2 regions of the Pseudoalteromonas sp. NH0006-46 genome follow, and region 1 is predicted to be linked to the other one. Evidence: riboswitches for the same ligand, from Rfam matches in the RefSeq annotation. Region 1 holds a riboswitch; the other holds the start of a gene.
What was found. A riboswitch is a leader RNA that binds a small molecule or an ion and turns the genes downstream of it on or off. The one in region 1 is predicted to bind cobalamin.

Region 1 (7,349 bases):
AGCCAACGGTAAAAGCAAAAATAGACGTGATTAAAGGCGAAGAAGAAAAGTTCGACTTTGATGTACTTGATACCGTTATAGATAACGCGCGTGTTATGGATGTTCGTGATATCGACGTAGAAGCCAAGCAAGAGCTAAAAGAGGCTGAATCGGTTGCCGATTTACCGCCTGGCTCTGTGGTTGTTGATATTCGTTCACCAGAAGAAGAAGATGCCGCGCCGCTTGAAATTGAAGGTATTGAAGTAATCCACTTACCGTTTTTCCGTTTAGCTACTAAATTTGGCGATCTACCAAAAGATAAAGACTATTACCTGTATTGCGATAGAGGTGTAATGAGCCAGTTGCAAGCGCTTATTTTGCACGAGCAAGGGTTTACAACAGTTAAAGTGTATCGCCCTTAAGAAATAAGTTAGTAAGTTACGGGTTAATAGTTTATGAAAGCGTGGTTTATACCACGCTTTTTTTTGCCTGAATTTTAGCAAGTAGCTCATTATTTGTAGGGGTATTAATGTTGTAGCGTTTGCCTTGCTCGCTAATATACCCACAAATGGCCATTATTTCTGTTGGCCTGTTATTAGCAATATCTTGTTGCATTGACGAATAATTTTCAGCGGTAAGTGCCATTACGGTGTAAGCATTATTTAAGGCATTAGCTAAAGCAATATTCAACCCTTGCGCGTTAGCAACTCTGCAGCCCTCATAGAGCAAGCTCATTATAGTTGCGCTAAATATAGGAGCGCGTAATTGGCCATTTTTTATATTATGAAGCGCAGTTAGCGGGTTAATAGCCACATTAACCAGTAGCTTTTCAAAGCGAAGCTGCTCAATATTTTCAGCCAGTTTTAAGTTTGGGATTGCTTGGAGTAGTGGTGATATACATTGTGGGTTTTTAACTGCAAGGTTGTTACAGCCACCAATCACGCTTTGTCCTTCACCGGTATGTTGTACAATGTACGGATTAGACTTAAATCCGGCCATGCTGGTGGTTAAAAAGTAAAGTGCTTGCTGAGTGTGTAACTGAGGCATTAGCTCTTCAATATTTCCCATCCCATTATGAGAAATTACCAGTGTTGAATTATTAGCTAGGTAAGGTTTTACTTGTGCAAACGCGTCTTGAACCTGAAAAGCTTTAACCGTAAAAATAACAATATCATAACTAGGTTGCTGCGCCAGTTCACCTAAATTAATAAAGCGTGCATTAATTTTATGTGACGGGGCATTTTTACGGCTATAAAAACGGGTATTGCAGGTTGGCTTGCGTGTTAAAACATGTACCGTATTTTCTTTACTTAAAAAGTGACTCATTAATAGGCCTATGGCGCCATCACCTATAATTAAAATGTTAGTCATAGGGATTCTTTTTGCGAGGAGTAAAAATTACTCTTAGTAAAAAGTAGCTAGCAGCACCCGCAAAATCAGCGATAAAATCGCCAATAGAGGCTTGCCTATAGGGAAGTGCATCTTGCATTATTTCAATTGATGCACCGTAACCGGCTAATAATAAAACTTGTGCGTATAAAGGAAGCTTAAACGCTTTATCCATAATAACGGCAAGCACAAAAAAAATCCCAAAATGGGCTACTTTATCAATGTGTGGAAATAGGTTAGCTGCGCCTTTTATTTCTTTGGCAAATAAAAAAGTAAACGCCACGATGCTGAGCAAAAAAACTGCTTGGTAAACACGCCTTGTCACGTAAAATCCTAGAGTCGCTTAAAAAAGAAACTTGAGTATATCAAACTAAATGAGTATCGCACCTGAACAAGATGCAGAAAAATGTAAAGATTTATAGTTTTAGCGTTATAATTGCGTCATAAAAATTAAGATTGAATAGTTAGGAGAAAACCAATGCCTTCATTTGATATTGTATCTGAAGTAGAAATGAACGAAGCACAAAATGCGGTTGATAACGCAAACCGTGAACTTGAGACTCGCTTTGACTTTAGAGGTGTTGATGCATCTATTGAGCTAAACGACAAAACAATTAAACTTAAAGCTGAAGCTGATTCACAGGTTATGCAGTTGTTTGATATTTTAGCCGGTAAAGTTTCTAAGCGTGGTATGGATGTAGCTAGCCTAGAGCTTCAAGACATTAGCCGTGCGGGTAAAAATGTTTTTCGTAACGTTGCGCTTAAGCAAGGTATTGAAAAAGATATGGCTAAAAAAGTAGTTAAAGCCATCAAAGATTCTAAAGTAAAAGTGCAAGCGGCTATTCAAGGCGAGGAAGTGCGCGTAACGGGTAAAAAGCGTGATGACTTACAAGCTGCTATGCAAGTGGTGCGCACTGCCGATTTAGGTCAGCCATTTCAGTTTAAAAACTTCCGCGATTAATTATAGAGGCCTTTTTTACGCTCTTTAAATAATAAGCCAAATAGCCGCGATAGTTATTTGGCTTTTTCATGAGCTATTTAAATTCGTTTAAATATACTAAATCTTTTTTAGCTGTATAGACGTCCGTTGACATTTTTTATTAAACTCCTCACAATAGCGGCCTATTTTCAAGGTGCTTATTAATTTTTTCAATGGTTTGATTTTTTTAATAAGATAATCGGGAAGTTGGTGCGTTTTCATGATGACTACAACCCCAACACTGCCCCCGCAACGGTAAAGTAATACATAAAGCTATGTACTTACTGAGTCCGGAGACCGGCCTTGATGTAATCTTACTTAGTTCTTTGCGGTGGGCAAAGAAGGGGAACATCATGTTAAATAAAACAACTCTTGGCGTTGCAATTACTGCTGCGCTGTCACTATCTGTATCTGCTGCAGAGCAATCAATCGAAACCATTACTGTAACCGCTAATAAGTTTGAACAATCAATTACTAATGTATTAGCGAGCGTAAATGTTATAACTCGTGATGACATAGAAGCCAGTAATGTTCGCGACTTACCAACGCTATTAACGTCTCAAGTTGGCTTTCAGGTAAACCCTAATGGCGGCTTTGGTCAAAATGCCGGTGTTTCACTGCGCGGTACGGGATCAGGTGATACGCTAATTTTAATAGACGGTGTGCGCACTGGTTCGGCAACGCTTGGTCAAAAAGCATTAAGCAATGTGCCATTAAATAGTATTGAGCGCATTGAAATAATAAAAGGTTCACGTGCTGCAGTGTATGGCTCTGATGCGCTAGCGGGGGTTATTAATATTATAACGCGCGAGTCAGATAACCTTTCTGTTAGTGCTACGTTTGGGTCTGATTCATATCAAAACTACCAGCTTGCTGGCTCTGTAAAAACAGGAGATCTGACAACGGCTTTTAATGCTGGGTTTGAAAAAACAGATAACTTTGATGTACTGCAAGGTGTTGCCCCCGATGAAGACGGCTTTGAAAACAAAAACCTTGGCTTTAAAGTAAACTATACCGATGCGCACTATGGCGACTTTAAGTTACTAGGGCAATACAGTGAAGGCTTTGCTGATTACGACAGCCGCTTTAGTCCTGCCGATAGTATGATTGAGCGAGGTGATTTTAAAAATTACCAGCTTTCGGCTGGTTGGAATAAAGACTATAACAATCAAACTCACAGCCTTGATATAGCATTTGCAACGGATGATTCAGACAACCGTTATGTTGATTTTTCTCAAGGGCCAACAACAAGTACGTTTATTACTAAGCGCTCACAAATTGATTACAACGGCCAATACCGCTTAAACGACACGTTAAACATTAGTGGTGGTATTAATTGGTACAACGATGACGTGTCACAAAGCTCCACCACGTTTGAAGTAGAGGAGCGCGATGTATTAGCGGTATTTGTTGGCGCATATTACGATGCGGATGAGTTGCTTGCTAATTTAACTGTTCGTCAAGATGACGATGAGCAATTTGGTAATGAAACAACGTATACCGCGGCGGCAGGTTATCACTTATCCGAAAACGCCACATTTAGAATAAGCCAAAGCACGGGCTTTAAAGCGCCTACTTTTAATGATTTATATTTTCCACTTTACGGCAATGCTAACCTTCAACCCGAAACGTCAGTAAATCGCGAGCTTGGCTTAAATATTGACTTTGAAACTGCACGTGTTGATGTCGCTATTTTTAGAAATGAAATTGAAGATAAAATTGCTTACGACACTAATTTTGCACTCACCAATATTAATGAGGCTCAATATGAAGGTGTTGAGTTTAGCCTGATTAATCAAATTTTTGGCTTTGATAGTAATGTGAATTTTGCTTACTTAAGTGCAGAAGATAAAGAAACTGGCGAAGCGCTTAGAAACGTTGCGAAACGAACCTTTAATTGGGAGCTTGCAAAACAGTTTGGTGCATTTGATACAAGCCTAGCAATGCAATATCGCGGTGAGCGAGCAGGGGCCGTTTCACAATTAGGGTCTTATACGCTTTGGAATTTAGCGGGTAATTACCAAGTAAATGATGAGGTTACGGTATCCCTTCGTGTTGAAAACTTATTCGATAAGGAATACAACGCAGTTGATTCAAATACTGATTTTACAACAGGGCAGGTGTATTACTACAACACGCCAGAGCGCCGCTTTTTTGCTGGTATAGATTACCAGTTTTAAATAATCTAAACAGAAAGCCCGGTTTTGCCGGGCTTTTTTGTATTTTTACTCAGCTAAAAACTCTTTAAATACAGTTTCAAACTTGTGTAATTTTGGCGCGATTAACATACTGCAATAGCCCTGTTGCGGGTTTTCGTTGTAGTAATCTTGATGATAGTGCTCAGCAGGATAGTAAGTTGTTACCGGGCTTACTTCGGTTACAATTGGCTCACTAACATGAGTTTGTAACTGTTCAATCATAGTATTAGTAAGCGCAAGTTGTTCGTCATTATGGTAATAAACAACACTGCGGTATTGTGTGCCAATATCGTTACCTTGGCGATTTAACTGCGTGGCATCGTGCAAAGTAAAAAACATAGCGAGCAAGGTTTCAAAGCTTACAATGGTGCTATCAAATTCAACTTTTACTACTTCGGCATGGCCCGTTGTACCACTGCATACTGATTTGTATGTTGGATCGTCAGTATTGCCACCGGTATAACCCGAGCTTACATTCGACACGCCATTTACACGCCTAAATGCTGCGTCAATACACCAAAAACAGCCACCACCAAAGGTTGCTACTTGCGTTGTTGAACTCATAATTATTCCTAATATTAGACAAAGGTCACGCAAAACATAAAGCCTAGCGTCGTAACAAGGTTACGATGCGTTAGCTTGCTTAGATCTCTTCAAGCGGTTTTTCGGCTGCTTGCTTATTAAGTTTTTGTTGTAAATACTCAGGTGACTGTGTGTTGCGTGCAAGCGCATAATACGCTGCTGGTACAACAAATAAGGTAAGTAGCGTTGAAACAATAACCCCGGTGAATACCACAACACCAATTACCATACGGCTTTCAGCACCAGGGCCTGATGCTAATACCAATGGCACTGAGCTCATAACCGTAGTTAATGATGTCATTATTATTGGACGTAAACGTTGTGTAGCCGCTTGTAATATTGCTTCGCTAAACTCAACACCTTTGTCGCGTAATTGGTTGGTAAATTCAACAATGAGTATCCCGTTTTTAGCGCTTAACCCTATGAGCATTACAATACCAATTTGGCTGTAAATATTAAGCGTAAGTCCTGTAGACCAAAGGCCAAACATCGCGCCCATTAAACCAAGCGGTACTGTAAGCATAATTACAAATGGGTGCATAAAGCTTTCAAATTGCGCAGCCAGTACCAAAAAGGTGACTGTTAGCGCTAAAACAAATACGTAGGTCATTGCTGATGCGCCTTCGTAATAAAGCTGAGATTCCCCTTTGTAGTCAACGGCACCATCAATGTCGTTTTCTTGCGCGGCTACTTCATTTAAAAAGTTAAGTGCTTGTTCAAGTGTGTAACCATCGGCTAAATTTGCGCTCAATGTTATTGAACGCATACGGTTGTATCGGTTTAAACGCGAGGCTGTAGCCTCTTCTTTTAAGCTTATTAGGCTGTCTAGCGGAACAAGCTCACCGCTGCGTGATTTAAGGTATATGTTTGAAATATCGGTTGGGTTGTTAAAGTCTTCTTTTGTACCTTTCAAAATCACATCGTATTCTTCACCTCTATCTATAAAGGTTGTTACACGACGCTGACCCAGCATTGTTTCGAGTGTACGGCCAACATCAGACACAGACACCCCTAAATCAGCTGCTTTATTTTTATCGATGCTGACTAAAAACTGTGGGAATGTTTCTTTGTAATCGTGATCGATTCTGACAAGGCCCGGGTTTTGTTCAGCACGTTTAATAATGCGGTCACGCCAATCGGCAAGTTGAGCATAATCATTACCTTGCAGAACAAATTCAATAGGGCGAGATGAACCGCCGCCGCCAATGCCTCGGCGCATAATAGCAAACGCACGTACATCGGTAACTTCGCGCATTTTGCCGCTAATTTCATCCATCACTTCCCACGTAGAGCGCTTGCGTTTGTCCCAATCAGCCATACCAACAATAGCAACACCGCCGCTACCGCCCCAGCCTGGAACACGAACAAGCACGCGACTTAGCTCGCCAGACTCAGAGTAAGGCATAAGGCGCTCTTCAATTTTTGCCATATTGGCAGCATTGTTTTCGTAGCTAGCCCCTTCAGGCCCGCTCATCATAATAAAAAAGGTGCCGCGGTCTTCTTTAGGTGTTAGCTCTGAAGGTACTTGCAGTAATAATGAATAACTCACAAAACCCGCTAATACTAAGCTGACTAACAAGCCCCACTTTTTTGTCATATTGGTTGAAAGTGAATTACGGTAACTGCGCTCTAATTTAGTAAACTGGCGGTCCATCCATTGGCTAAATTTATTAGGTTTGTCGGCACTTTTTAGAACTTTTGAACACAATGCTGGTGCAAGGGTAAGCGCGGTAACACTTGAGAAAAATACCGCCGCGCTGACAGCCATTGCAAATTCGGTGAATAACGCGCCTATTCGGCCATCCATAAATATTAAAGGAACAAACACCGAAATAAGCACCAATGTTGTTGCTACAATTGCAAAACCTACTTCTCGTGCGCCTCTGTACGCTGCAAGTAATGGTGGCTCGCCAAGCTCTATGCGGCGGTGAATGTTTTCAAGCATTACTATGGCGTCATCAACAACCAAGCCAATGGCAAGTACTAACGCAAGTAGGGTTAATAAGTTGATTGAATATCCCATAGCGAGCAAAAACATAAAGCTGCCTACCAAGGCTACGGGTACGGTAACCGCAGGAATAAGCGTTGCACGAATATTGCCTAAAAACAAAAATATAACTAAAACAACTAACCCCATAGAAATGGCAAGCGTACTGTATACTTCGCTAATCGACTCTTTAATGAATACAGACGAGTCGTAACTGTCTTGAATTGTTGTGCCT
Region 2 (7,349 bases), on a different contig from region 1:
CTCTTTATTTGTTTTCGTGACGCGTCTATTTTATCACACATATCCGCCAGTCCATCTAGCATACGCGGTGTAAAACGGTGAAGTAAATCGGCGTTAACGCGAATAAACTGATTATTTTTAACCGCAGGCACTTCTGGCCATGCCTTCCAATTAACATTTGGCTGCGGGGTATTAGACTTTTCGTCAGGAATAATAATCACCTGAGGCTTAGTAACAATGACATTTTCAATGCTGATTTGTGGGTACTGGGTCGTGCTATTAGCAAATACATTATTTACATGACAGGTACTTACTAATTGACCAATCCATGTGCTTTCACTGATGGTCATCATTGGCTCGGCCCATAACTGATAAAAACCAGATATAGGCAGCTTCCCTTGCTGGTTTTTTATAATAGCGGTTAACTTGTGCTTAAACACTTTGGCAACCTGTTGGCTTTGCTTTTCGTACCCTGTTAATTTACCAAGAGTGAGTAGTTCAGTTTGCACGCCTTCTATGCTTGTAGGGTTGCTTAAATGCACTTTGATACCCAAGCGCTCTATTTGTGATATATCTTCCTGTTGATTTCCGCTTTTCCAGGCAATCACTAAATCAGGTTTTAAAGCTAATAATTTCTCAAGAGAAATGCCATAGTACCCGCCAATGCGAGCTATATTTTTTGCTTCATGTGGGTAATCAGCATAGTCAACGGTACCCACAATATTGCTACCTGCACCAATAGCAAATAGGTTTTCAACTATGTGTGGGGCAAGTGCAACTATACGTAGTTTTTTAGGCTCAGGCTCAGGCTCTAACTTCGCCACTGCATTGCTCTGTAAACTAAACAGCATTAACCCTATAAAAAGCAATTTAATCACTAGTAATCAAACCCTTCTAGTGCTTTTACACCTGAATCGAATGCGTGTTTTACATTGCGCACTTCGCTCACTGTATCGGCAAGGTCTGTCAATGTTCTGTGCGCTGCGCGCCCTGTGATAATAACCGATTGCATAGCCGGGCGATTATTAAGTGCGCTCACTACTTCGTCTAAGTCGATGTAGCCATAAGTCACCATGTAAGTGAGCTCATCAAGTAGTACTAAGTTAATACTGCTGTCGGCAAGCATGCGCTTTGCTTCTTGCCATGTTGCTTGCGCTGCTAAAGTATCAGCCTCTTTATTTTGTGTATCCCACGTAAAACCAGTATTCATTACAGCAAATTCAACACCTGCGCCTTGTAATAAATTACGCTCACCACATTCCCATGTCCCTTTTATAAATTGACACACAGCGGCTTTTTGACCATGGCCTACACAGCGTGCTACCACACCAAAACCAGAGGTCGATTTACCTTTCCCATTACCAGTAATGACTTGAAAAATACCTTTAACCTCTTGCGCAGCTTCAACACGGGCATCTACGTGTTCTTTTACTTTTTGCTGGCGCTGTTTATGCTTGTCGTTTGTCTGTTCAGTCATTATTGTGTCCTTTATAAATCGAGATAATTTGCGCTATATCTAAATGTGTTTCGCACATAGTTGCTAAACGCGCTAACTGCTGTTCGCGGTGTGTATCAATACTTATTGGGTCAAGCTGTAAAGTTGGTTTTACCCACTTTAAAATTTCCATAGTGGCGTTGGGCTCATCAAATAAACCGTGTAAATAAGTGCCCGCAATTGCGTTATCGTCACTTATAAAACCATCTGTTTCAAACCCACTTGGATGCTCATTAAAAGTTAAAAATGGCTTATTAAGCGCGGCCCCTTTGCTAATACCTGCATGTATTTCGTAGCCGCTACACGGTGTTTGTAAATCATTTAACTGCATCGTCGCTGATAATTTAGAGAGTACTTTTTGCGTGCTCAGTGTGGTTTCAAAATCACATAAAGCCAACCCATTCACCCTTTTTAATGACGACTCAACCCCCTCTGGATCGTGGATAATATTACCCAGCATTTGCATGCCACCACAAACTCCAAGCACTTTACCCCCATAGCGTAAGTGGCGTTTTATTTGCCTATCCCACCCTTCATTTTTTAAGAAAGTTAAATCGCCAAGTACGTTTTTACTGCCTGGTAAAATAATAAGATCAACATCAGGAATTACCTGCGTATAGCGTACATAGTTAACATTAATATTTGGGTGTAAACGCAGTGCGTCAAAATCGGTATGGTTACTAATATGTGGCACTAATAATATTGCAATATTGATAGTTGCATGGGTGACGTTATTGCCTATTGCAACAGCGTCCTCCGCGTCGAGAGTCAAATCGTGGAGGTATGGCAGTACACCTAAAACAGGCTTATTTGTATAGTTCTCTAACCAATCAAGCCCTCCTTGCAGTAAACTTATATCTCCTCTAAAACGGTTAATTACAAACCCTTTTACACGTGATTGCTCTGACTCGCTAAGTAATGCCAATGTCCCCACTAAATGAGCAAATACACCACCTTTATCTATATCGGCAATGATGATCACCGGGCAGTCTACTTTTTCAGCGTAGCCCATGTTAGCGATGTCGTTTTCACGCAAATTTATCTCAGCGGGGCTTCCCGCACCTTCCACCAATAACAACTCAAACCGTTTTGCTAAACGCTCGTGTGATGTAATGACGGCATCCATAGCGACTTTTTTATAATCGTGGTATTTACCCGCTTCCATGTTGCTAATCGCTTTACCATGAATAATAACTTGCGCGCCAGTGTCGCTATTGGGTTTAAGTAATATGGGATTAAAGTCAGTTTCGGGCTCGACTCTAGCAGCAATAGCTTGCAAAGCTTGTGCTCGGCCAATTTCGCCACCGTCGTTTGTCACTGCGCTATTAAGTGCCATATTTTGTGGTTTAAACGGTGCGACTTTTATACCTTGATTTGCAAATACTCGACAAAGCGCAGCCACCAGGGTGCTTTTTCCTGCATCAGAGGTCGTGCCTTGTATCATAAGCGTTTTCATGGCTATACCTTCGATTTTCTAAAAAAGAGTAAACTTAAGAAAAACGCACTTCCCACAGCGGCCGTGATCACCCCAACAGGCAGCTCTTGATTTTGTAGTAAAGAACGTGACAGTACATCGACCCATACCATAAATGTGCCTCCTGCTAAGCTTGTTATTAATAGCCCTGCGACGGTTCCCTGCGAGATAAAAAAGCGCACAATGTGTGGCACCATTAACCCAACAAAACCAATACCACCACACATTGCCACCAGCACAGCGGTTATTAATGAGCTTAAAATTAGCATCAGTAACCTAAATCGTTTCACTTTAACACCAAGAGTTATGGCACTTTCATCACCTAATAACATGGCATTAAGTTGGCGCCTAAAGCTAATCATTACGCAGGTACACAATGTAATCACTAAAAATGGTATCCATAGAGTTGCCCACTGCGCACGTGCAAAACTACCCAAGGTCCAAAATAAAATAGCGGCAACGGCTTGCGGCTCACTCCAATAAAGTAACAAACTAGTAAATGCACTAAATAAAAATGAGAGTGCAACACCAGCTAACAACATCGATTCAACCTGCCCACCTTGTTGCCTTGTGGCTATTAATATAAGCAAGCTCATTGCTAATAAACTACCTAGTAGCGCCGCCGCAGAAAGGGCAACGCCCGCGCTAATACCCACAAATGCCATAAGGATAACTACACCAAACGAAGCACCTGACGATATACCAAATAAATAGGGATCGGCTAATGGGTTACGTGTCACTGTTTGTAAAATTAGCCCCGCAATAGCTAAACCTGCACCGGCCAAAAACGCCAATAATGTGCGCGGCACTCTTAATTCAAAAATAATACGGCTGGTCAGTGACGAATCATTAAAATGCACAAGACTGTTAAATACATCGTTTATTGACGTATCTGTTGCGCCAAAGCTCAAAGCTAAAAACAGACTTACTGTAGCAATGACAATAAACATAAATAGCGCCGCAGAATGGCGAAATCGAGAGGCCAGCATGTTATTTATAACCATAAAAATAAGTAATATGAGGTGTGCTTTTGCCAAGCTGAGATTCTTGTGGGTGGCTATTTATCTGTGCGCATACACCAAATACATCATCAAGCATGTGCTCAGTGAGTACTTCTGCGGGCGAACCGGTATGCGTTATTTCTCCGTTTTTAATGACTACGAGCTCATCGCAAAGAGCCGCGGCTAAATTAAGATCATGAAATGAAGCAAACACCGTAACACCTAGAGACTTTGCCAATTCCATCACCTGTATTTGGTACTTAACATCAAGGTGGCTAGTGGGTTCATCCATTATTAACAGTTGAGGTTGCTGAACAATAGCACGTGCAATGAGTGCGCGTTGTTTTTCTCCTCCAGAGAGCGATTCAAAATTTTGATTGGTGTGCTGCTCAAGCCCTACCGTTTTTATAGCTTGAGTGATCTGTGTTTTTTCGCTTTGCGATGTAGAGCTAAATAACGATTTATGAGGAGTGAGGCCAAGCGCCACAACATCAAATAACGACAAGTTAAAATGCGATGGTGCTTCTTGCAAAACAACAGCAACGCACTTTGCATATTCGTCACTTTTGAGCTGCCAAATATCTCGGTTATTAAACTCTACAACCCCTTCGCTTGGCTTATTAAAACGATATAAACAACGCAGTAAACTCGATTTACCTGCACCATTGGGCCCTATTAAGCCAACAAATTTACCTGCGGGTATTTGCACATTAATATGTTTGAGAATAGATTTATTTGCTATTCCCCACGAAAGGTTTTGAACGTTTAATAATGGTGCTTTAGTTTGCAATACTCTGTCCTAGACACGAGTACCCACTTGTAATGCAACTACCGAAAAGGAGTACATTAAAATTAGCATGAGTAGGCCCGCTCATTAAAAATTGATTTGTATCTGACTTAAAGCAAAGTGCTAATTACAGTTGCGGGAACAGTTGAGGAATTGCACCTCATTCCAAATGAAGCTCTATTATGGGCGGGTAAGTAAATAATTTAAAGCAAAAAAAACCGCGCTAATAACAGCGCGGTTAAAAAGGGAGTGTTTTAACTAATCGTTAAAACTTATATTCCATACCTAAACCTAAGTAATCTTGGTCTACGTTGTTGTCCATATCAAAGCTTGAGTAAAAGCCAAATACTTTAATGTTTTTGTTAAGCTTGTGATCAACACCAACCGAAATAGCTGTTTTATCATCGCTATCGTCAAAGTCCATTGCCTGATACTGAACCTTAAATGTATTTTTACCCATGCTGTATGCCGCATTTAATAAGTAACCGTCACCTTCAGCTGAACCGTCTACTTTTTCTTGAGTTTGGTACATAGCACCTAGTTTAAAGTCTTCAACTTTACCCTGGATTGATGCGCGCACTACATCATAACCGTTTACTTCGCTGTCAGCTGCAATTGAGGCATAAATTGCACTCTTTTTAAGCGCTGAATCACCGTATGTTACAGCCATTGAATAACCGTTATCTGCATCTACATCATCTTCAGCAATAAAAGTAGCAAGTACTTTAAAGCCTTCGTATGAGTTTGACGCATAAGAAATTGAATCACCTAAACGGTTTTCACCTTTGAATACGTTTTTAATATCGCCTTCAAGGTCATTAAATAAATCGAGTTTACCTTGCGCTTGTTTAAACGCCGTGTCGTTACGACCCACTACTACCTGACCAAATGAGCCTTTAACACCAACGTATTGGTTACGCGCAGAAATATTATCGTCGTCGCCTTTTGAGTCTGCATCAGTTACATCAACTTGAAACTCAAACTTATAAACTGCTTCTAAGCCATCGGTAATTTTTTCAGAACCTTTAAGACCAAAGCGAGATGCGTTACTTTTAATTTCAGTAAACGACCCTTCACCGTCATCTGTAGACTGCACAGTTACATTTGCTTTACCGTAAACATCCACGTCTGCAAGTACATTAAAAGATAAACCACTTAGCAAAGCGACACATAAGCTCGATTTTACAAATTTCATGTTATTTCCTCGATAATCACAAAAGACTAATTTTTAAAACGACTGCAGTTTGTCACCACTAAATGACAGAAATATTACAAATGAAATATTTTTGACTTTTAAAGTTAATAAAACTGCATTATTTTTGAAATCAAAAGGACACGAACACTAATCAAGCAAATATGTACCCACTTAACCTCCAACGTTTAAGCGTTAGGCTCAATAGTAGGAAGTAAATTTATTAGTGTTTCTATTAGTTCCTTTTGCTCGTTATCTCTATGGTAGGCTACAAATATATCTCTTGACGTATTTTCTACGTTTTTTACATGAAATAATTCACCATTTTCTAAATGATGCTCTACTAAAACATGAGGAATAAATGCACTGCCACCACATTGCAAAATTAAATCGAGTGCAATTCGGCCGGTGCTTGTTCTAAAGTAAGGAGGGGTTTTACCGGTAAACTGGCGTGCATGCCAAAGCGAAAATGTCGTCCCCCAGTCAACATACACGTACTGATTATCAAAAAAATTCTCGTTTGTTGCCGTGTCATACCCACTCACAGGAATAATAGGTAGCTCACAAATACGCTCAACAACTAACTCATCTACTTTTGGTGGATCGAATAAAATGGCTAAATCAAGCGTGCGCTCAAGCAATAATCGCGTACTTTCTTGTTGGGCTTTAACTTCAGCCACCAAAGATACCCCCGGCATAGCCGACACGATATTAGTAATGCCAAACTGTAAAAAAGCATCCCAGATATTAGGGGTGCCCGCTAAGCTAATTTGTTTATGCATGTTGTCGGCAAGGGCCACATCTACCTTCGCCCGCTGCATACCGGTTATGATCATTTGCGCGTGAGGTAATAACCGCTCACCAGGCGCCGTTAATTGAATATTATTGCGCTGGCGAATAAATAAATTAACGCCAAGTCCTTGCTCTAATTGGCGAATACGAAAGCTTACCGCCGACTGCGTTATATATAGGTTTTCTGCGGCTTTACCGAAATGACGCGTGCGCACTACTTCAACAAATGTTTTTAATAAATCGATATCCACTTTTTTATCCTCACGATAAAAATAACTTGTTTAAAAAACTGCCAAACTTGCATCATACTCCAAATAATTAATAAGGGTATGAGGATATAGCTATGAGCATTAACATTTCATTACTACGCCAAGCATTTGTTAGCCAACGTCAATTTTATGATGATCAAAATTTTCCACGTGGTTTTAGCCGCAGCGGAAATTTCACCTTATTAGAAGCCAGTATACTAGAACAACATGGCATTGTTTTAAAAGGTTTATATAGTAAGACGATTGAACCACAAAATGAGCACCAAGAAAATTTTGTAGCCGTAGTAACTGGCTCACAAGAACCAACTAATCCGATTGAGCGAGCATGGCTAAAATACCTAAAGCTTACAACGTGTAAAA

Region 2: linked by a shared signal. The riboswitch ahead of AC27I2_RS06980 (ABC transporter ATP-binding protein) and the one ahead of AC27I2_RS14305 (TonB-dependent receptor domain-containing protein) in region 1 are both predicted to bind cobalamin.

What each region holds. Positions count from the first base shown of each region.
Region 1 is NZ_BAAJML010000007.1:180,071-187,419, reverse strand. It holds gene thiI (tRNA uracil 4-sulfurtransferase ThiI) at 1-401, shown strand, start outside; gene AC27I2_RS14320 (ketopantoate reductase family protein) at 448-1,350, opposite strand; gene AC27I2_RS14315 (VanZ family protein) at 1,343-1,693, opposite strand; gene AC27I2_RS14310 (YajQ family cyclic di-GMP-binding protein) at 1,847-2,329, shown strand; cobalamin riboswitch at 2,504-2,667, shown strand; gene AC27I2_RS14305 (TonB-dependent receptor domain-containing protein) at 2,701-4,527, shown strand; gene msrA (peptide-methionine (S)-S-oxide reductase MsrA) at 4,573-5,109, opposite strand; gene AC27I2_RS14295 (efflux RND transporter permease subunit) at 5,189-7,349, opposite strand, start outside.
Region 2 is NZ_BAAJML010000002.1:474,351-481,699, reverse strand. It holds gene AC27I2_RS07000 (cobalamin-binding protein) at 1-857, opposite strand, end outside; gene cobO (cob(I)yrinic acid a,c-diamide adenosyltransferase) at 857-1,456, opposite strand; gene AC27I2_RS06990 (cobyric acid synthase) at 1,449-2,930, opposite strand; gene AC27I2_RS06985 (FecCD family ABC transporter permease) at 2,933-3,937, opposite strand; gene AC27I2_RS06980 (ABC transporter ATP-binding protein) at 3,939-4,739, opposite strand; cobalamin riboswitch at 4,816-4,954, opposite strand; gene AC27I2_RS06975 (porin) at 5,002-5,931, opposite strand; gene AC27I2_RS06970 (LysR family transcriptional regulator) at 6,117-6,971, opposite strand; gene AC27I2_RS06965 (MaoP family protein) at 7,064-7,349, shown strand, end outside.